Regions from separate parts of the Pseudomonas sp. R2-7-07 genome, predicted to be linked through region 1. Evidence: predicted binding sites of a transcription regulator. Region 1 holds the regulator's gene; each other region holds the start of a gene.

Region 1 (7,372 bases):
AGCAACTGGGTGGCTTCGACAGTTTCAAGGAGGCCTTTACCAAAGCGGCGTTGACCCGTTTCGGCAGCGGCTGGGCCTGGTTGAGCGTCACCCCGCAAAAGACCTTGGTGGTGGAAAGCAGCGGCAACCAGGACAGCCCGCTGATGAGCGGCAACACGCCGATCCTCGGTTTGGACGTTTGGGAGCACGCTTATTACCTGCTGTATCAAAACCGACGACCGGAGTACATCAATGCATTCTATAGCGTCATCAATTGGCCGGAGGTTGCCGCGCGCTACCAGGCCGCTTTGGCCTGATATTCACCCTATAACAAGATCTAAGGCCGACTATGGGTACTGAAACACTGGCGATTAGCAGCGTGCGATTATTTCGCTACGCGTTAGGCTCCCTGCTTGTATTAGTCGGTACGGCATTGCTGGTGGCCAATGGGCTGGCCTGGCTCGACCTGGAGCCACGCATCTTGCGCGCCTTGCAGGGCGGGGCGATCTGCGCACTCGGCACCGCCCTGGGCGCGGTGCCGGTGCTGGTGATCCGCCGAATGCCAGCGGCGTTGAGCGATACCTTGCTGGGGTTTGGGGCGGGGGTCATGCTGGCGGCGACTGCCTTTTCGCTGGTTGTGCCGGGCATTGCCGCCGCTGAGAGCCTGGGATTGTCGCCCTGGGGCGCGGCTGGCTTGATCAGCTTCGGCATTATGCTGGGTGCATTCGGGCTCTATCTCGTGGACCGCAAGGTCTCCGGCGCCAGCCCGGAAATGCTGGTGGGCACGCCGGATAAGCCGGTTATCCCACCGCGCATCTGGCTCTTCGTGTTTGCCATCATTGCCCACAACATCCCGGAAGGCATGGCCGTGGGGGTCTCTGCGGGTGGCGGCATGGCAGATGCAGACAGCCTCGCCATGGGCATTGCTCTGCAGGACGTACCGGAAGGCCTGGTGATCGCGCTGGTATTGGCTGGGGCGGGGATGTCGCGGATCAAGGCGTTCCTGATCGGCGCTGCGTCCGGTTTAGTCGAGCCGGTCTTCGCAGTGCTGTGCGCGTGGCTGGTGAGCCTTGCCGAAGTGCTGTTGCCCCTGGGGCTGGCGCTGGCTGCTGGCGCGATGCTGTTGGTGGTGACCCATGAGGTCATCCCCGAGTCACGCCGAAACGGTCACGATAAGCTCGCCAGCCTGGGGCTGTGCATCGGGTTCTGCTTGATGATGGTGATGGATACGGCGTTGGGATGAAGCTTGTTCCTACAGCGGAAGGCGGTTATTCGCCTTCATCAAAGTAGTTATTGATCAACTTCACCAGCGCGTCCATGGCTTCCTGCTCTTGTTCGCCTTGGGTTTCCAAGTGGATCTTGGTGCCTTTGCCTGCGGCAAGCATCATCATCGCCATGATGCTTTTACCGTCGACCATCGATTCGGGCGTGCGCCCGGCGCGTATCTGGCAGGGGAACTGCCCGGCAACGCCGACAAACTTGGCTGAGGCGCGGGCGTGCAAGCCCAGCTTGTTGATGATTTCAATTTCCCGAGCCGGCATCGCAGTGGTGTTCCTTTCAGCTAAGGTCGCGGTGGCGAACCTGGACATTCTTGAGGGTTTGTTGCAGCACCTGGCCGAGCCGTTCCGTCAGGTAAACGGAGCGGTGGTGACCACCGGTGCAGCCGATGGCAATGGTGACATAGGCGCGATTGCTCGCGGCAAAGCGCGGCAACCATTTGAGCAGGTAGGTGGAGATGTCCTGGAACATCTCTTCCACATCCGCTTGTGCCGCCAGATAGTCGATCACGGGTTGATCGAGCCCGGATTGATCGCGCAACTCCGGCTTCCAATAAGGATTGGGCAGGCAACGCACGTCGAACACCAGGTCGGCGTCCACCGGCATGCCACGCTTGAAGCCAAATGACTCGACCAGAAACGCTGTGCCAGGCTCCGGCTGGTTCAGCAATCGCAGTTTGATCGCATCGCGCAGTTGGTACAGGTTCAAGTTGGTGGTGTTGATCTTCAGATCGGCCAGATCGATGATCGGCCCCAGCAGCTTGGTCTCGTCCTGGATAGCTTCCGCCAGGGAGCGGTTGGCGCTGCTGAGCGGATGGCGTCGACGGGTTTCGGAGAAACGCTTGAGCAGGGTTTCTTCGTCGGCATCCAGGTACAGCACGTCGCAATGAATATGCTTGGCGCGCACTTCCTCAAGCAGTTCGGGGAAGCGCGAGAGATGGCTGGGCAGGTTGCGGGCGTCGATTGACACGGCAACCAGCGGTTGCGCCAGTTCGGTATGGATCAAGGCGCGCTCGGCCAATTCCGGCAGCAGGCCGGCGGGCAGGTTGTCGATGCAATAGAAGCCGCTGTCTTCAAGCACATTAAGGGCAGTGCTCTTGCCCGAGCCGGAACGGCCACTGACGATGATCAAACGCATGATTATTGCCCGCTTTGCTCATCCAGGACGACCTGATACAACGCCTCATTACTTTCGGCACTGCGCAGTTTATCGCGTACTTCCTTGCGGTCGAGCATGCTGGCGATCTGCCGGAGCAGTTCCAGGTGCGCATCGGTGGCAGCTTGTGGGACCAGCAGAACGAACAGCAGGTCGACCGGAGCGCCGTCGATGGCATCGAAATCGATGGGGTGATCCAGGTGCAGCAGTGCGCTGACCGGAGTTGTGCAGCCTTTGAGGCGGCAGTGGGGGATGGCGATGCCGTTGCCAAAACCGGTCGAGCCAAGTTTTTCACGGGCGATCAGAGCCTCGAAGACATCTTGCATCTCCAGGTCAGGCACTTGGCTGCTGATCAGGTTGGCAATTTGTTCGAGGGCTTTTTTCTTGCTGCCGCCCGGCACGTTCACAAGGGAACGGCCGGGGGTCAGGATGGTTTCAAGTCGGATCATGGGGGGAGAGTTAACGACCTGTACCTTGCATCAGGTGCAGATTCTTTTCCTTATGCTTTTTGAGTTGGCGGTCAAGCTTGTCGGTGAGCAAGTCGATCGATGCATACATGTCTTCATGCTCGGCGTTAGCAACCACTTCGCCACCGGGTATCTGCAGGGTCGCTTCAATTTTCTGCTGAAGCTTATCGACCTTCATGATGACCTGCACGTTGGTGATCTTGTCGAAATGTCCTTCAAGCTTTTTCAGCTTCTGTTCGACGTATTCGCGCATGGGTGGGGTGACTTCTACATGGTGTCCACTGATGTTGACTTGCATACAGCTTCTCCTTCGTTGCCAGTGCATAAAGCGGCAGGCGAAAAGCGCCTGCCACTGGAACGCTGTGCCCCGCCCGTCACATCAAACGCTTTCGCTCGCTGGAAGGCGCGATCCCGAGAGACTCGCGGTACTTGGCGACGGTTCGACGGGCGACCTGAATGCCTTGTGCCTCCAGTAAACCAGCGATCTTGCTGTCACTCAACGGCTTTTTCTGATTTTCCGCGGCAACCAGTTTTTTGATGATCGCGCGGATCGCCGTGGACGAGCATTCGCCGCCTTCGGAGGTGCTTACATGGCTGGAGAAAAAGTATTTCAGCTCATAAATACCCCGTGGGGTATGCATGAATTTTTGCGTGGTCACCCGTGAAATCGTCGATTCGTGCATGCCGACCGCTTCAGCGATGTCGTGCAGTACCAAGGGCTTCATTGCCTCGTCGCCATATTCCAGGAAGCCGCGCTGGTGCTCGACGATCTGGGTGGCCACTTTCATCAGGGTTTCGTTGCGGCTTTGCAGGCTCTTGATGAACCAGCGTGCTTCCTGCAGCTGGTTGCGCATGAAGGTGTTGTCGGCGCTGGTATCGGCGCGGCGCACGAAGCCGGCGTATTGCGGGTTGACCCGCAGACGTGGCACCGACTCCTGGTTCAGTTCCACCAACCAGCGTTCGTTGTCCTTGCGCACGATTACATCAGGCACGACATATTCGGCTTCGCTGGACTCGATCTGCGAGCCCGGGCGAGGATTGAGGCTCTGAACCAGCTCGATAACCTGGCGCAGCTCGTCTTCCTTGAGCTTCATGCGGCGCATCAGCTGGCTGTAGTCGCGGCTGCCGAGCAGGTCGATGTAGTCGCTGACCAGGCGCTTGGCTTCAGCGAGCCACGGGGTTTTGGCCGGTAGCTGGCGCAATTGCAGCAGCAGGCACTCGCTGAGCGTACGGGCGCCAATGCCGGCGGGTTCGAATTGCTGGATACGGTGCAGGACGGCTTCGATCTCGTCCAGTTCGATATCCAGCTCCGGGTTGAAGGCCTCAAGAATTTCTTCGAGCGTTTCGTCCAGATAACCCTGGTTATTGATGCAGTCGATCAGGGTGACGGCGATCAAGCGATCGGTGTCGGACATCGGCGCCAGGTTCAGCTGCCACAGCAGGTGGCTCTGCAGGCTCTCGCCGACCGACGTACGGGTGGTGAAGTCCCATTCGTCATCGTCATTGCTGGGCAGGCTGCTGGCGCTGGTCTGGTAGACGTCTTCCCATGCGGTGTCCACCGGAAGCTCGTTGGGAATGCGTTCGTTCCATTCGCCGTCCTCGAGGTTGTCCACCGTAGGGGCGGTTTCCTGATAGGACGGTTCCTGTACATCAGGATTGGGCTTTTGCTCGATATTGTCGGCCAAGGGGTCGGTGTTGTCGAAGTCGTCGCCTTCTTCCTGGCGTTCGAGCATCGGATTGGACTCCAGGGCCTCCTGGATTTCCTGTTGCAGGTCCAGGGTCGACAATTGGAGCAGGCGGATGGCCTGTTGCAGCTGCGGTGTCATCGTCAGCTGCTGGCCCATTCTCAGGACTAGCGATGGTTTCATGGCAGGGGCTTAACACCTTATTCGCCGGCGCAATGCGCCATCCACGACAGGGCGCGTGAGCGCCAAACATAAGCAAATTATATGCCTGATATCGGGGCCTTTGCCTAGAGCGCGGTAACAATAAAAAAGCTGAGTTTTTTATTGACTCGCTCGCGCGCTCGCAAATGGCCCGATATCACCGTGTTTACAGGCGGAACTCGTGACCCAGATAAACTTCTTTCACCAGTTCGTTGGCCAGGATAGTCGCGGAATCCCCTTCGGCAATCAGCTGCCCATCGTTGACGATATAAGCGGTTTCGCAGATATCGAGGGTTTCACGGACGTTGTGGTCGGTGATCAGCACACCGATGCCCTTGGCCTTGAGGTGGTGAATGATCTGCTTGATGTCGCCCACCGAAATCGGGTCAACGCCAGCGAACGGTTCGTCCAGCAAGATGAATTTGGGGGCAGTTGCCAGGGCGCGGGCGATCTCCACGCGGCGACGCTCACCACCGGACAAGCTCATGCCGAGGTTGTCGCGAATGTGGTTGATGTGGAATTCCTGCAACAGGCTTTCCAATTCCTGGCGGCGGCCGTCGCGGTCGAGTTCCTTGCGGGTCTCGAGGATTGCCATGATGTTGTCGGCTACCGACAGTTTGCGGAAGATCGACGCCTCCTGCGGAAGATAGCCGATACCTGCACGCGCACGGCCGTGCATCGGCTGGTGGCTGACGTCCAGGTCATCGATCAATACACGCCCCTGGTCCGCCTGGACCAGCCCGACGATCATGTAGAAGCAAGTGGTCTTGCCGGCGCCGTTGGGGCCGAGCAGGCCGACGATCTGGCCGCTGTCGATCGACAGGCTCACATCGCGTACCACCTGACGGCTTTTATAGGCCTTGGCCAGATGCTGGGCTTTCAGGGTTGCCATTACTCGGCCTTCTTCTTCGGCTGGATGACCATGTCGATCCGTGGGCGAGGCGCGGTGACCTTGTTGCCATTGGCGCGACCCGCCTGGGCGACCTGGGTCTGGGTGTTGTAGACGATCTTCTCGCCTTCGGTGGAGTTACCGTCGGCACTCAACACCTTGGCCTGGTCGATCAATACGATGCGATTTTGCTGGGCATGGTACTGGATAGTCTTGCCATAGCCTTTCATCGGCCCTGGGTCTTCTGCCTTTTGCTTCTGCTCGAAGTAAGCCAGGTTGCCCACCGAGGTCACGACGTCGATATCGCCGGCCTGGGTGCGAGTCAGTGTCACCGTATTACCGGTGATCTTCATCGAGCCTTGGGTGATGATCACGCCACCGGTGTAGGTCGCGACGCCTTGCTTGTCATCCAACTGCGCATCGTCAGCCGAGATGTGGATCGGTTGCTGGCTATCGTTCGGCAGAGCCCAGGCGCTCACGCTTCCCAGTGCTGCGCCCAGACCGAGCAAAATAGGGAGGGTTTTAACGAGCCTCATACTGTCCTCTTACGTTCGATAGCAGGTGTATCCTGCTTTCTTTCAAATACGCTTTCATTCCCTTGCCGGTCGATACACCGCCAGCGCCGTCGATTCTAACGTCTTGCTCGGTCTGCGCATATTGCTGTTGTGGGAATACCGTCATGCGACTGCTGGTAATAATGGTGTCCCGGTTCTGCGCGTCTGTACGTGCGACGCGCACCGAGTCGATCAGTTCGATTTCGGTGCCGTCCGGATTGACCTCGCCACGCAGGCTGGTGACGTGCCACGGCAGTTCGGTGCCACGGTACATGTTCAAGTCCGGATTGGTCAGCAGGCTGACTTCCGAGGCTTTCAGGCGCTCGACCTTGTCGGAGACCAACTCGTACTGCACCTTGCCATCGGGCAGGAACTGCACGGTGTGGGTGTTGGTGGCGAAGTTGTCGATGATGCTTTCATCCACCTGCACGACAGGTTTGTCGAGAAAGCGCTCCGGGCTGATATTCCAGTAGCCCACCGCGAGCAACAGCGCGGCGATGACCCCGAATAGCAGGAAGTTGCGAATCTTTTTGCTCAGCATATAACGCTCTATAAGTAGGCGGCGTGGGCCGCTTCAAGACTGCCCTGGGCACGCAGGATCAACTCGCAGAACTCGCGGGCGGCACCTTCGCCACCGCGGGCGGCGGTAATGCCATGGGCGTGTTCACGCACAAACGCTGCGGCATTGGCGACGGCCATGCCCAGGCCTACCCGACGGATTACCGGCAGGTCAGGCAGATCGTCACCCAGATAGGCGACTTGTTCATAGCTTAGGTTGAGTTGGCCAAGAAGCTCGTCCAGCACCACCAGTTTATCCTCGCGGCCTTGATACAGGTGAGCAATTCCGAGGTTTTGTGCGCGACGTTCCACAACGGGGGTCTTTCGACCACTGATAATCGCTGTTTGCACGCCTGCCGCCATCAGCATCTTGATGCCCTGGCCGTCGAGGGTGTTGAACGTCTTGAATTCGCTGCCGTCTTCGAGAAAGTACAGGCGGCCATCGGTCAGCACGCCATCGACGTCGAATATCGCCAACTTGATGTTTTTACCGCGTTGCAACAGGTCGCTGGTCATTTACATCACTCCTGCACGCAACAAGTCGTGCATGTTCAGGGCGCCGATAGGGTGGTTGTGGTCATCGACCACCACCAGCGCGCCGATCTT
Region 2 (7,372 bases), 2.8 Mb from region 1:
GTGCGCAGCTTGTCGACGATTGCATCCTTGACCTTCAGCGCGCCGAAGTGGGTGTTGTCGATGCCCGAGCCGTGACCGCTGAACTCCACCGCCAGCGTACCGTCGCTGACCATGTGGTCGGCCCATTCGATATCCAGCACGCCGTGGTAGAGGTCTTCGGCGTCCTTCATCGGGAAGCGCTTGAGCACCAGCAACACCCGGTTGGCCAGACGCGACCACAGGCACAGGCGGTAGGCGGTTTCCATGTCGGCCATGCCGCGCACGGCCGAGGTGTGCTCGCGGGCGTCCTCAAGGCCAAGCCCGACGGCTTCCTCGATCAGCAGGCCTTCGAGGCCCTTGGGGCAGGTGAGGAAGAGTTCAAAACGGTCCGACATGGGGCATTCCAGGCTTTTCAGCAATCAATGAACGGGCGACGCATCGCCGGTTCGGTTTTCAATCAAGCACTTTTCTTGAAGAGTGCTCGCGTGGCACGAATGTGCCGTTCCACCTCGTCTGACGGGCCTTTGGGCCTTTAGTGACGGGGCAGAAGAAGAATTTGAAGCAACAAAAAGAAATATTCCGACCCTTCGTCGAATAATAACCGACTGCAACAGGTGGGCATTCTCACCAAAGGATTAAACACATTCTCTTCGCAGGGCACATCATAGCTGGCTTTGCCTAGGAAAAGGGGCGAAAAGCCATCCCAGCTTATGGCTATAGCATCGTTATCGTTACGTGCTTATGACAAAACGATCATTGAATCCATGTGACCTATTGGTTAGAACTCAACACAGGTTGGCGCCGTAACGACGCCGACACATCGGCTCGCCACGCCGGCAGCGAGCCCACCAACGGCAGAAAAACTCTGCCCGGCCTCACACGAGGCCGAAGGATATCTAGACAGTCAACAAGTGAGGGAAACACCCTATGAGAAGACTTAAGCGTGATCCGTTGGAAAGAGCATTTTTACGCGGATATCAATATGGCGTTCATGGAAAATCCCGTGAGCTTTGCCCATTTACTCTACCGTCGGTGCGCCAAGCCTGGATCAATGGCTGGCGAGAAGGACGAGGCGACAACTGGGACGGTATGACTGGCACTGCGGGTATCCACAGACTCAACGAACTTCACGCCGTCGGCTAATCAGGGCACTTAATTCCGACACATCAACTTGAATATGTAGCGACTTAACCACGCACGTCCTATCCGGGCGGCGGGCTTCGGCCCAGGGGCTCCTTTATGGAGCCCTTTTTATTGCCTGTGTCCACACAAGCGCCTTCAGCGCAGGGCGGCGATCGCGTCCACCGCTTCGCGAATCAGCGCGGGGCCTTTGTAGATGAAACCGGAGTACAGCTGCACCAGGCTTGCGCCCGCCGCGATCTTTTCAGCCGCGTGTTTGCCTTCGGTGATCCCCCCCACGGCGATGATCGGCAGGCGCCCCGCCAGTTCGGCCGCCAGCACCTTGACGATATGGGTGCTTTTGTCCCGTACCGGCGCGCCGGACAGACCGCCCGCCTCGTCACCGTGAGCGAGGCCTTCGACGCCCACACGGCTGAGGGTGGTGTTGGTCGCGATCACCGCATCCATGCCCGCGTTCATCAGGGCCTGAGCCACCAGCACGGTTTCTTCATCGCTCATATCGGGAGCGATCTTGATCGCCAATGGCACTCGCTTGCCGTGGCGCACTGCCAGGTCTTCCTGGCGCTGGCGCAATGCTTCGAGCAATTGCTTGAGGGAGTCGCCGAACTGCAGGCTGCGCAAGCCCGGGGTGTTGGGCGAGCTGACGTTGACGGTGACGTAGCTGGCGTGGGCGTAGACCTTGTCCAGGCAGATCAGGTAATCGTCCACCGCACGCTCTACCGGCGTGTCGAAATTCTTGCCGATGTTGATACCGAGGATGCCCTTGTACTTTGCCGCCTGAACCCGTGACAACAAATGGTCCACACCCAGATTGTTGAAGCCCATGCGGTTGATGATCGCCTCGGCTTCCGGCAGGCGGAAGATCCGGGGCTTGGGGTTGCCCGGTTGCGGCCGAGGCGTCACGGTGCCGATTTCGACGAAACCGAAACCCAACTGCGCAAACCCGTCGATTGCCGCACCGTTCTTGTCCAGGCCGGCCGCCAGCCCGACCGGATTGGGGAACTCAAGGCCCATCACCGACACCGGTACTTTCGCCGCAGCCTTGCATACCAGGCCATTGAGCCCCAGGCGGCCACCGGCACCGATCAGGTCCAGGGACAGATCGTGGGAGGTTTCCGGGGAGAGTTTGAACAACAGCTGGCGGGCCAGGGTATACATGGGCGGGCTAGACTCGGATGGCGGCGAAAGGTGGCGCGATTATAGCCGGGGACACACGCTGCATGCGAGGCGTGCCGCCCAATCGTCAATTACGATGGGCCATCAGTGCCGCATAACGCGCCCAGACTTTTTCGGCGTAGCGCATGCGCAACGCGTCACGCTCCGCCCCGGCGCCCGCTCCCACATTGTAGGAACCCACCGCCGTCCAGTTATAGCCGAAACGCTGAACGAACCCGGCAAGAATCGAGGCACCGACCTCCACCGACAAACACGGCTCGCTCAACAGCCGCTCTTCGGTAATGCCCAGCTTGAGCAGGCGAGGCAGGTGACTGCTGTTGATTTGCATCAAGCCGATATCATGCGTGCCATTAGCGTTGGCATAGTTGATCGCTTCTGCGCGGTACCCCGACTCTACCGCTGCGATGGCCTGCAGCAACTCCGGCTCGAAGTCGTAACGACGCGCCACTTCATCCCAGCAGTAGGCCAGGGCCTGGTTGCTGCCCATCAGCAAGCCCAGCATCAGGCCCCTGCCCCACACTTTAAACACTGCTGATCTGCCCGCACGCCGAACACACGTGCATGACGTGCTTGGGCTCGGCGTTCCGGACCTGCACAGGGCAGGTAAAACGGTAGCCCTTGCCATACACGGTCTTGATAAACCCTTTGTCGGACTTCAAGTGTCTGCGCAAGGCGTAGATGCAACGTGTCAATGACTCATCAGCCACCTCGCCCCGGGGCCAGGCAAGCGCCAACAAGCGGTCCTTGGTCATCAACGAACCGCCGGAAACCAGCAACAGTCGGAGCACGCTCCCCTCTTTGGGCGGCAGTTGAATATCGGTTTCCCTACCCGTGAGCCGACCATCTTCATGCAAGGTCCAGTGAGCGAAAACCAGGGAATTTGTCGATTCTTCAATCCCGATGTCCATAAGGCGTCCTGCACATTCGACTGCTGACATTCAAATCCTTCTTGCTGTGACGGCTCACTCGCCCGATGCCATGACTATAAAAACCTGTCTCGCGTATCACGCTAGGAAAAACCCTATTCAGTCAGCGTTTTTCAGCGTCTCGTTGTAAGACAGTTCACCACTCAACCCGAACGAGGTAGCCATTCCTGATACACCTCATGCAATTCAACGCCTAACCGGTCCTCCAGCTGCACCAACTCACCCACAGCCATCAACTGCCCGTTGACCCGCACCTCCACGCAGTGGATGACCTCAGGCGCCAAAGGCAACACTTTCCCCGGCGCAAACGCAGCCAGACGCTTACGGCTGATCAATTGCTCCTGCAGCAGTATTTCCAGGTACATGGACAAACGCCTTTTATTCAGGGGGAACGCTCGCGGCCCGGCCTTACGAACGCACGTTGCACACGTTCATATTGCGCAGCCGTCAACGGCGGCGGCCCGGCCGGAGGCTTCGATTCGTCACGGCCCACATCCACCCGCCATGACGAGACTTCATTCAGTTGCCTGGGTACATCCAGTTCATCTACCAGCTTCTCGATCAGGCTTACCTGGGCCGGTTTGCCTTTGATCAAGAGGCTGTTGGTGTCCGCATAGGCGATCAGCGTCAGGTTCTTGTCCGCCAGCGGGCCCTTCTGCTCACTGGCCAGCAGGCCTTGAATGACGGAGGCCATCCCCGGCACGCTGACCTTGCTCGCGCCGCTGCCATACTGCCGATCCTCGACGTGGGTATTGAACACCTGCACCACCCCGAAGGCGTGCGTGCCCACGCGCAGTTCACTGCGTTGGCGGTCCGTCAATTGCGCCAGCCGCAGCACCTGGTTGACATAGCTGGGTGGCCCGGACACGTAGAAGGTACGTACCCCGCTGTCGCGCAAGGGATAGCGCGATTCATCCAGCCCCGTTCGGCGCAGGATGCCGCGCAGTCGGTTGACCGAGATGTACCGCAACGCCACCACGGAGGTTCTCGCTTCGGTCGCGTTGTAGATGTGCACCGATTGCCCGTCGCTGTGCCAGATCAGGCCTTCACGCCGGGCCAGCGCCTCGAGGACCTGTTGGGGCGCCTCGAAATCGAAGGTCCCGCTGACACGCCTGGGCGCCGCTTCCCGACTGACCACCACAGGCAGGCCCAGGGGCACTGACAATGCAGCGAAAAAACTGGCCAGGCTTTCATCGCTGGCCTGATACGGCTCGCCCCAGGCAACCCGGCTGAGCAGCAACAGCACCACCCACAGCAGCGTGCTACCGAGGCAGTGGCGGTTCGTTGGAATGGGAGAATCAGCATGCACCTTGGTTGTCCTGGGCGGTAGAGCGCGAAAGAGCGGCCATACTGAGAGGCAGGCGAGGTTCAATCATGATGGAAAGCTGACGGCTGCCCCGTGGCATGTGCCTTGCTATGCACTCTCTATCAGGGCGCGCGCCAACGACGGAGCGGGCCTACGGACAAAGGCGTCGTTTCCCTGTAATGGCTGGTATCGCCATCCGAGGAAGCGACGCTTTTTTTTGAGAGAAAAGGTAGGTGTGGATGAACGATTCGGTCGGCAACAGCCCGGTGACCCCGGCGCTGGCCTGGGTAAACGGCAGTGACGCGCCGGAAAAGAGCAGTCTCGACCTGGGGTTCATGGCCTTGACTGATTGCGCCTCGCTGGTGGTCGCCGCCACCCAGGGGTTTGCGCAACCCTACGGCCTCACGCTCAACCTCAAGCGTCAAACGTCCTGGGCCAACCTGCGCGACAAACTGGTCAGCGGTGAGCTGGACGCCGCCCATAGCCTGTACGGGCTGATCTATGCCGTGCACCTGGGCATCGGCGGCGTTGCTCCGAGCCCGATGGCGGTGCTGATGGGGCTGAACCAGAACGGGCAGAGCATCAACCTGTCCCGTGGGCTGCAGCAGCAAGGCGTGGTCACTCCTGAGGCATTGGAGCGTCACGTGCACCAAAGCCGTACAAAACTCACCTTCGCCCAGACTTTTCCCACCGGCACCCACGCCATGTGGCTGTATTACTGGCTGGCGAGCCAGGGCATCCACCCGCTGCGGGACGTGGACAGCGTGGTGGTCCCCCCGCCGCAAATGGTTGCGCACCTGCAAGCCGGTCGTATCGACGGCCTGTGCGTCGGTGAACCCTGGTGCGCCAGCGCCGTCAAGCAGAACCAGGGCTTCACCCTGGCGACCAGCCAGTCGATCTGGCCGAATCATCCGGAAAAAGTCCTGGGCTGTACCCAGGCCTTCGTCGACCAATACCCCAATACCGCCCGTGTGCTGGTGATGGCGATTCTTGAAGCCAGCCGCTTTATCGAAGCGAGCACGCAAAACCGTCGCTCCACCGCCCAGCTGCTCAGCGCCCGCGAGTACCTCGACGCACCGCTGGACTGTATCGAACCGCGCCTGCTGGGCAATTACGAAGATGGCCTGGGCAACCAGTGGCAGGACCCGTATGCGCTGCGTTTTTTCGCCGATGGTGCGGTAAACCTGCCCTACCTCTGCGACGGCATGTGGTTCATGACCCAGTTCCGCCGCTGGGGCCTGTTGCGCGAAGACCCGGATTACCTTGAGGTTGCCCGCCAGGTGCAACAACTGGATGTGTACCGTCAAGCCGCCAGCGCCGTCGGCGTCCCGCCCCATGACGAAGACATGCGCAGCAGCCAGTTGATCGACGGCAAGGTCTGGGACGGCTCCGACCCCGCCGGCTATGCCCGCAGCTTCCGTCTGCACGCCATGGCGGACGACACCAGCCGCCAAGCGCTGCGCTGACAGGAGCACGACCATGCTGCGAATCCTGTTGATCAACGACACCCCGCGCAAAGTCGGCCGGCTCAAGGCCGCGTTGACCGAGGCCGGTTTTGAGGTGATCGATGAATCCGGCCTGACCATCGACTTGCCCGCGCGCGTCGAAACGGTGCGCCCCGACGTGATCCTGATCGATACCGAGTCACCCGGCCGCGATGTGATGGAGCAGGTGGTGCTGGTCAGCCGCGATCAACCCCGTCCTATCGTGATGTTTACCGATGAGCACGACCCGAATGTCATGCGCCAGGCGATCAAGTCCGGGGTCAGTGCCTACATCGTCGAAGGCATCCAGGCCCAGCGCCTGCAACCGATCCTTGATGTGGCCATGGCACGCTTCGAAAGCGACCAGGCCCTGCGCGCCCAGCTTCACGCCCGCGATCAACAGTTGGCGGAGCGCAAGCGCATCGAGCTGGCCAAAGGTCTGCTGATGAAAATGAAGGACTGCAATGAGGAAGAGGCCTACACCCTCATGCGCCGCCAGGCCATGAGCCGCCAGCAGAAACTGATCCAGGTCGCCGAACAGATTATTGCCATGAGCGAATTGCTCGGGTGATCTGGCGCGGCTCTTGCTAAAGAACCTCTACAGGTAGCCAACGGCGGTTGCCCAATCCACGACAAAGACGTCGCACACCCGGTTTGCCCTCGCGAACCCGGTGGCGGCGTTTTTTCGTTTTAGACCCAACCGTTGAGGTGCGTGATGAAATCAAGCTTCTGGAAATCCGGGCACACCCCGACCCTGTTTGCCGCGTTCCTGTATTTCGACCTGAGCTTCATGGTCTGGTACCTGCTGGGCCCGCTGGCGGTACAGATTGCCGCCGACCTGCACCTGACCACTCAACAGCGCGGCCTGGTGGTCGCCACGCCGATTCTGGCGGGCGCGGTGTTGCGCTTTCTCATGGGCATGCTGGCCGACAAGCTGTCGCCCAAGACCGCCGGGCTGATCGGCCAGGTGATCGTGATCGTCGCGTTGTTCTGCGCCTGGAAGCTGGGCATTCACAGCTACGAGCAAGCCCTGCTGCTGGGCCTGTTCCTCGGCATGGCCGGCGCCTCGTTTGCCGTCGCCCTGCCGCTGGCCTCGCAATGGTACCCGGCCGAGCACCAAGGCAAAGCCATGGGCATCGCCGGCGCCGGCAACTCCGGCACCGTGTTTGCTGCCTTACTGGCCCCGGTACTGGCGGCGGCCTTTGGCTGGAGCAATGTGTTCGGCTTCGCGTTGATTCCGCTGATTCTCACCCTGATCGTGTTCGCCTGGCTCGCCCGCAATGCCCCGCAACGCCCGAAAGCCAAGTCGATGGCCGACTACTTCAAAGCCCTGGGTGATCGCGACAGTTGGTGGTTCATGT
Region 3 (7,372 bases), 2.7 Mb from region 1:
GAGCAGCACAATGCCGTTCTGGTCCTGCACCGCGATCAGCGACTTGTTGAAGGATCCGTCTGCTCGTGCCCTGGCGGCTTTCTGCTGGGACTGTAGGGCAAAGGTGTCCACGTCCTGGCGGGTGAAGCCTTCCAGGGTAGCGATCAGGTCGGCCCCAATGCCCTGCGGCGTGAAGTGGCTATGCAGGTTGGTTTGCGGGTCGAGAACCCAGGCGCCACCGTCGCTGCCCATTGGCACGCGGGACATGGACTCGACGCCGCCAACCACCACCAGGTCCTCAAAGCCGGAACGCACTTTCATCGCCCCGAGGTTGACGGCCTCCAGGCCCGAGGCGCAGAAGCGGTTAACCTGCACGCCGGCAACGCTGATGTCCCAGTCCGCTACCAGTGCGGCGGTCTTGGCGATATCGGCGCCCTGGTCGCCCACTGGGGTGACGCACCCGAGCACGATGTCATCCACCTGACGGGTGTCGAGGTCGCTGCGTTGCGCCAGCGCCCTGAGCAAACCGGCGACCAGATTGACCGGCTTAACGCTGTACAGGGCGCCGTCGGCCTTGCCTTTGCCTCGGGGCGTGCGTATCGCATCAAAGATCAAAGCTTGGGTCATGATGGCCTCGAACCACAGTGGTGTAGGCCCCTACCTTAAGCCCGATTGACACGGTTTCAATGACGGATGCGCTCATTGCCTTTGACCCCCTCGCTCGGACGAACGGTAGGCAGCTACGGGAAACCCTGGGTTAATCGTTTTAGCTGTCTAGCTTCGGGGTTGGCGCCAAGATGGCACTACGCCTCATGCCGTTTTAAGCGGATAAAGTGCTTAGCTGATATGAAATGGATCTATGCGCCGAAGAACGACGGCTCTAAGGTTGAATCTGTAAGAAGCTGCTGCCGGGTTTTGCTGGAGCGGTTGTAAGAAAAGTTTCACGCCAGGTCGCGATACTGGATCAACCGGTACGCATTTGACGTTCAGGAATAACAACAAAAGGCAGTCAGCCATGTTCAAACATTCGAAAGTACGTCAGGCGGGACTTATTCTGTTCGCCACCACACTGATTCTGATCTTGCCCAATTTAACCAAGGTTATCGGGTGACGACTCGACCTAATTATTCCGTGCGCACACAGCATCGGGATTACAGCGTTTGGCAGCACCTGCCGGGGCATTGCGTATAGCCGTCCTGTTGCAGGGGCTGTCTTTTTGCGCGCGGATTTGCGCTATCGTAGTTCTCCCGTCCCCTCGAAACGGCCTGCCCTTTGAAATCGATCCTCGCCTTGCTCGCGCTGTTGCTGACCCTGCCCGCTTCGGCGGCGCAACTGACCATCGAACTGGACCACGCCAGCAAGACTTGGCAGACGGCGGAGCTACTCAAGCACCCGGATGCGCGGACGGTGCAGATCGTCGATGACGTTTCCTACAAACGCACCATGACCTACCGCGCAGTGCCCTTGGCGAGTCTCCTACCGGGCCTGAAACCTGCGAGCCATGTGCAAGCGGTGGCCCTCGACGGTTTTGCCGCCGAACTCGCCGTCGCGCCACTGTTGGAAAACACCGGCGCTCGCGCCTGGCTGGCGGTGGAAGACCCGGCCCATCCATGGCCTGCGCTGGGAGACGGCAAACCGAGCGCGGGGCCGTTCTACCTGGTGTGGACCCACCCGCAGGCCGGGCATATCAGTCCGGAACAGTGGCCGTTTCAGATATCCAGCATCAAGCAGCTGCAGACCGTTGCCGAGCGCTTTCCGGCGCTGCTGCCTGATCCGAAACTGGCCGCAAATAGCCCGATCAACCAAGGCTTCGCGGTGTTCCAGAAAAATTGCCTGGCCTGCCACCGCCTAAACGGGGCGGGCGATGCGCAGATGGGGCCAGACTTGAATATCCCGTACAGCCCTACCGAGTATTTCGGTGGTGATTTTCTCAAGCGTTACATTCGTGACCCGCAGAGCCTGCGACGTTGGCCGCAGGCGAAGATGCCGGCGTTCTCGGCCAGTGTTTTGCCGGACCATGAGTTGGATTTGCTGGTGGGGTATTTGCAGCATATGGCGGGGCGCAAACAGCAGCCCTGAGGCTCGCGCAGATCAGAAGTGGGAGGGGGCTTGCTCCCGATAGCAGTGTGTCAGTCAGCTTATCGGTAACTGACACACCGCCATCGGGAGCAAGCCCCCTCCCACATTTTGGATTGAGTACAGTTAGTCGGCCCGGCGCACGGCCATGCCGCATTGCAAAACCTCCTGAAACAACACAGCCTGCCTCCCACACTGGGTGTGAGTTGTAGTTAAGATTATTGCTGCTGTACGGAAACCACCGGGGTCGGCGCGACAAACACCTTGGCATGCATCTGCTCATGCCCTCCCCCACGGCGCATGCCCCGCACCGGGCAGGCGTCCAGGTAGTCCAGGCCCACGGCGAGTTTCAGGTGCCGCTCCGGCCGGGCCAATTGGTTGGTCACGTCAAAACTGTACCAGGCGTTATCCAGCCAGGCTTCGGCCCAGGCGTGGCTGGCCAGGTGCGTGCTGTCTTCGGTGTACAGATACCCTGAGACGTATCGCGCCGGAATCCCCAGGCTGCGCGCACAGGCCAGGAACGCGTGGGTATGGTCCTGGCACACGCCCGCGCGGCCGGCGAAGGCCTCGGCAGCGCAGGTGTCGACGTCCGTGGCGCCCGGCGTGTAGGCCATCGATTGGTTCAGCGCCTGCATCAGGTCGATCAGTGCCGTGCGGTCGCGACGCTGGTGGCAGTGTTGCTGGGCAAAACCGCGCAGGGCTTCGTCGGGCTCGGTCAGGCGCGTGCCGCGCAGGAACGGAAAGGCCGACTGGCTCTCGTGTTCAGCCTCACTCAATTCATCGATATCCACCTGGCCACGGGCGCCGATGATGATGGCGTCGTGAGGTTCGTCCAGGGTCAGCACATGCAGGATGTTGCCGAATGGGTCCACTTGCGCCCGCACGGGGCGCGGTAGGTCAAGCTGCCAGCTCAACACACGCTGACGCTCGCTGTCGTGGGGCGTCAGGCGCAGATATTGGATGCTGGCCCGCACTTGGTCTTCGTAGTGGTAGGTGGTTTCGTGGCTGATGGAGAGTCTCATGCCGCCTCCAGGTAGGAGCTGTAGATGGCGTCGCCCAACTGGCGGACCAAGGGGATAAAGTCGGTCAGCCAGGCGTGCAGGCCTTCCTCGAGGATTTCATCGATGGCGGTAAAGCGCAGGCGCGCGTCCATCTCGGCAGCCAAGCGCTGGGCCGGGCGACCGTTGAGGCCCGGCAGGCTGGCGAGGATCTGGTCGATCTCTTCGCTGCAAGCCCGTAGCGAGCGCGGAACATCAGCGCGCAGGAGCAACAGTTCGGCGACTTGTCGGGCGCCCGGCGCATCCCGATAGATCTCTGTATAGGCCTCGAACGACGACAATGCCCGCAGCAACGCACTCCATTGATAGTAGGCGTGGGCCGTGCCATCGCTGACCGTTGCAGCCTGATCGCCGGCCATTTCATAACGCGCGTCCAGCAGGCGCAGGGTGTTGTCGGCGCGCTCGATGAAGGTGCCCAGGCGGATAAAGCGAAACGCATCGTTACGCATGATGGTGCCGTAGGTGGCGCCGCGGAACAGGTGCGAGCGCTCCTTGACCCATTCGCAAAACCGGCTCATGCCGTAGCGGCTCAAGCCTTGTTGGGCGATATCGCGAATATCCAGCCAGGTAGCGTTGATGTTTTCCCACATGTCGGCGGTAATTCGCCCACGTACTGCATGGGCGCTGGCCCGTGCGGCGCCAAGGCAGCTGTAGATGCTGGCCGGGTTGGCAGCGTCCAGGGCGAAAAAGTGCAGCAGGCGTTCGGCATGCAGTTCACCGTGGCGCTCGTGGTAGTCCTCCAGGGTGCCGGTGATCAACAGCGGCATGGCCAATTCGTGCAGGCCGTCGCCGCGCCCGTCCTGAGGCATCAGCGACAGCGAATAACTGACATCGAGCATGCGCGCGAGGTTTTCCGCGCGCTCCAGGTAGCGCGACATCCAATACAAATCCGAGGCAGTTCTACTCAACATCTGTCAATCCTCGACCACCCAGGTGTCTTTGGTGCCGCCGCCCTGGGACGAGTTGACCACCAGCGAACCTTCGCGCAGCGCCACCCGGGTCAGGCCACCGGGCACCACGCGGGTTTCCTTGCCGGACAGCACGAACGGGCGCAGGTCGATATGCCGTGGGGCGATGCCGTTTTCGACGAACGTCGGGCAGGTGGACAAACACAGGGTTGGCTGGGCGATGTAGGCGTGGGGCTTGGCCTTGATGCGTGCGCGGAAGGCTTCGATTTCCGCCGCCGTGGACGCCGGGCCCACTAGCATGCCGTAGCCGCCGGAGCCTTGGGTTTCCTTGACCACCAACTCCGGCAGGTTGGCCAGTACGTGGGACAATTCGTCGGGCTTACGGCATTGAAACGTCGGAACGTTCTGCAGGATCGGTTCTTCATCCAGGTAAAAACGGATCATCTCGGTAACGAATGGGTACACAGACTTGTCATCCGCCACCCCGGTGCCGATGGCATTGGCCAGCACGACGTTGCCCGAGCGGTAGGCGGCAAGCAGGCCCGGTACGCCGAGCATCGACGCCGGATTGAAAGCCAGCGGGTCGAGAAACGCGTCGTCGAGACGGCGATAAATCACGTCCACCGCTTTGGGGCCGTCGGTGGTGCGCATGAACACGCGGTCATCACGCACAAACAAATCGGCGCCTTCCACCAACTCCACGCCCATTTCCCGGGCGAGGAAGGCATGTTCAAAGAACGCACTATTGAAACGCCCAGGGGTCAGCACTACCACGCTGGGGTTATCCAGGGGGCTGGAACTCTTCAAGGTGTCGAGCAACAGGTTGGGGTAATGGTCAATCGGCGCGATACGCTGGGCCGCGAACAGCTCGGGAAACAGGCGCATCATCATCTTGCGGTCTTCAAGCATGTAGCTGACGCCGCTCGGCGTGCGCAAGTTGTCCTCCAGCACGTAGTAAGTGCCGTCGCCATCGCGTACGAGGTCTACCCCGGAAACGTGGGAATACAGGTCACGGTGCAGGTCCAGGCCCTGCATTGCCAACTGGTATTGCTCGTTGGCCAGTACCTGTTCGGCGGGGATGATCCCGGCCTTGATGATGCGTTGTTCGTGGTAAAGGTCGGCGAGGAACATGTTCAACGCCTTGACCCGCTGGATGCAGCCGCGCTCGACCATGTGCCACTCGCTCGCCGGGATGCTGCGGGGGATGGTGTCGAAGGGGATCAAGCGCTCAGTCCCTTGCTCGTCGCCATACAGCGTGAAGGTGATCCCGGCACGGTGGAACAGCAAATCGGCCTCGCGTCGACGCTGGGCCAGCAGTTCGGCAGGGGTGTCAGCCAGCCAACGGGCGAACTCGCGGTAATGGGGACGAACCTGCCCTGCCCCATCGTACATTTCATCGTAATAAGTGCGGATCATGCCGTACTCCTTGTCACCCGGACGACAGACCCTTCGCAAGGCCCGTGCCAGCGGCATAAACACTTTCAAATCAAAGGATTGGATAAACCCCAAATTCCCCTCGCACCGTCCTGGTGCGCGAAATGACAGCAGCCCTGCCACACGCCTCATCGCAATGCGGCGTTGGACTATCAACAGCATAGTCAGCGTTGATTTCATTGCCCGCGCACTTCTGCGGATAATTGCGCTCATCAGCTGAACAGGACATGTCCTACAGCTAAACCCTTTGCACAACCAGTAACGTGCCGGCTCGTGTGATCGGCTCCTCGATCTTCCCCTTCAGCCACCCTTTCGGGTGGTTTTTTTTTGCGTGCAGGAAAGTGCAAATTCCGGACATTTTTACCGAGCCCAAACAAAATCGGCCGACCCAAAAGGTCAGCCGATACGCTGTGTTGCTCATAAATGCTACATGGGTAACCCACGCACCTCCTGCTTGACGCCCCAGCCTTCGATAATTCCGCCCAACGGCTCTACCACCGCCTCAAAGTCCTGCTCGAAGTCTCCTATGCCGTCGTACGTTGCAGACATGATTTTGCTCAGCTCCAGGTACCAGGCTCCATCGTCGCGGGCGCTGACCTGGGCGTTCAGGGATTCTCCGCGAAATCGACCCGCAGCCCTGCGCGCCCGTTCTTCATCCGGGAAAATCGCGTAGAACTCGATGGGGTGAAAACGTGAAAAGTCAAAGCCGCCTTCTTTCATGCGGCGCAGAACGTTGGTGCTGATGTCTTCTTGATAGGCTGTGCTCATGAAACGTCCTCCTCAGACTGATGGATAGACTTTCCGTGCTTCCTGAAACCCGCGCGCTGCTGGCGCGGGCACCACGGCAATAACGACACCGCAGGAAAACAAGCATGTAGCTGACAAGACCAGACCTTAGCGATTCATTCGCTGATCTCGATTGCAGAGTAACGCGAAGCTATCACCTCTACCAGAGGTGCATGGATCGCTTACAGGGAATATTCAGGCGCAGGGTTCGACCTTGAGGTCTTTGATACCATTTTGATCGTGCAAGCTCTTGACCGTGGGATCAGGGACACGATCGGCAAGATCGTTGAGGTCCAACTTTTCCAATACCGGCGACACACGCACGCGCACCAGCTGTGCAGCTTCTTCCAGCGTCGGCTCATGATCGCAGTCAAACTGCTCGACTACCGGTTCGCCACGGTCATTGATGAAAGAAATGTTCCACTTCGGCATCGGTGCCTCCTCGATAAAACCCATGTGTGGGCTCACATCTATCTGGACCTTGAGGCTTCACCAAACGTTCCACTCAAGGCAGGAGGCACCGGATCAGGCGCGTTTACTTCTCGGCGTGTTCCTTCAGCGCTTTGAGCGTGTTGAACGGTGCTTCTACCACGAACTTGTTGGCCAACCACGACGGCACGCTGCCGCCGGGCTCGGTGTGCACCTGGTAGGTCACTTCGGTCTCGTTGGCGCCTTTGGGCACCAGCTTCCAGAAACCTTCCACCTGGGCGACCCGGACATAGCCTTTTGCTTCCGGCTTGTACGTCGGTACCCCTTGCAACGTGCGGGTAACGGTACCGTCAGCGGCCTTGGTGGTGGTGACGTGGATATACGAGTCGCGATCCGTCACAGGGAACGGTGCCTTGAACTGGGTGTAGGTCCAGGCCTCATCGCCTTTCTTGTCGACCAGTTTCTGGGATTTGCACTCATGGATCCACGCGCAGGCGCCGGCGACATCTTCCTGCAGGGCCTGGATCTTCGCCACGGGCGCCTTGATCAGAGCCACACCGCGATAGGCCTTGTACTTGGAGCCGGCCACTTCGCTCAGGGACACCTTGATGCCGTCCTCGTTCTTGGCTTCTTGCCAATCCTCAGCCTGGGCAGCGCCAGCGAACATCATCGTAAAACCGCATACCACAGCCATTCGTTTCA

What was found. The regulator sigma-54, encoded in region 1, starts transcription at its own class of promoters, with help from an activator protein. The targets are predictions, from matches to a motif close to ANTGGCATNNANNTTGCTNT.
Region 2: the regulator sigma-54 is predicted to act here: its motif matches at 4,620-4,639, upstream of C4J86_RS19105 (CmpA/NrtA family ABC transporter substrate-binding protein).
Region 3: the regulator sigma-54 is predicted to act here: its motif matches at 5,470-5,489, upstream of C4J86_RS19400 (circularly permuted type 2 ATP-grasp protein).

The regions. Positions count from the first base shown of each region.
Region 1 covers NZ_CP027759.1:1,125,768-1,133,139, forward strand. The annotation lists gene C4J86_RS04925 (superoxide dismutase) at 1-296, shown strand, start outside; gene C4J86_RS04930 (ZIP family metal transporter) at 329-1,222, shown strand; gene C4J86_RS04935 (HPr family phosphocarrier protein) at 1,248-1,520, opposite strand; gene rapZ (RNase adapter RapZ) at 1,537-2,394, opposite strand; gene ptsN (PTS IIA-like nitrogen regulatory protein PtsN) at 2,397-2,861, opposite strand; gene hpf (ribosome hibernation-promoting factor, HPF/YfiA family) at 2,872-3,177, opposite strand; gene C4J86_RS04955 (RNA polymerase factor sigma-54) at 3,254-4,747, opposite strand; gene lptB (LPS export ABC transporter ATP-binding protein) at 4,932-5,657, opposite strand; gene lptA (lipopolysaccharide transport periplasmic protein LptA) at 5,657-6,190, opposite strand; gene lptC (LPS export ABC transporter periplasmic protein LptC) at 6,177-6,749, opposite strand; gene C4J86_RS04975 (HAD family hydrolase) at 6,758-7,282, opposite strand; gene C4J86_RS04980 (KpsF/GutQ family sugar-phosphate isomerase) at 7,283-7,372, opposite strand, start outside.
Region 2 covers NZ_CP027759.1:4,172,686-4,180,057, forward strand. The annotation lists gene rlmKL (bifunctional 23S rRNA (guanine(2069)-N(7))-methyltransferase RlmK/23S rRNA (guanine(2445)-N(2))-methyltransferase RlmL) at 1-374, opposite strand, end outside; gene rmf (ribosome modulation factor) at 907-1,122, shown strand; gene C4J86_RS19080 (quinone-dependent dihydroorotate dehydrogenase) at 1,258-2,277, opposite strand; gene C4J86_RS19085 (transglycosylase SLT domain-containing protein) at 2,363-2,797, opposite strand; gene C4J86_RS19090 (winged helix-turn-helix domain-containing protein) at 2,817-3,203, opposite strand; gene C4J86_RS19095 (FliM/FliN family flagellar motor switch protein) at 3,365-3,586, opposite strand; partial or broken gene C4J86_RS19100 (secretin N-terminal domain-containing protein) at 3,694-4,530, opposite strand; gene C4J86_RS19105 (CmpA/NrtA family ABC transporter substrate-binding protein) at 4,767-5,993, shown strand; gene C4J86_RS19110 (ANTAR domain-containing response regulator) at 6,007-6,582, shown strand; gene C4J86_RS19115 (NarK/NasA family nitrate transporter) at 6,727-7,372, shown strand, end outside.
Region 3 covers NZ_CP027759.1:4,239,142-4,246,513, forward strand. The annotation lists gene C4J86_RS19380 (acetyl-CoA C-acetyltransferase) at 1-606, opposite strand, end outside; gene C4J86_RS19385 (cytochrome c) at 1,252-2,058, shown strand; gene C4J86_RS19390 (transglutaminase family protein) at 2,274-3,077, opposite strand; gene C4J86_RS19395 (alpha-E domain-containing protein) at 3,074-4,024, opposite strand; gene C4J86_RS19400 (circularly permuted type 2 ATP-grasp protein) at 4,028-5,437, opposite strand; gene C4J86_RS19405 (ribonuclease E inhibitor RraB) at 5,882-6,223, opposite strand; gene C4J86_RS19410 (hypothetical protein) at 6,437-6,697, opposite strand; gene C4J86_RS19415 (START domain-containing protein) at 6,777-7,372, opposite strand, start outside.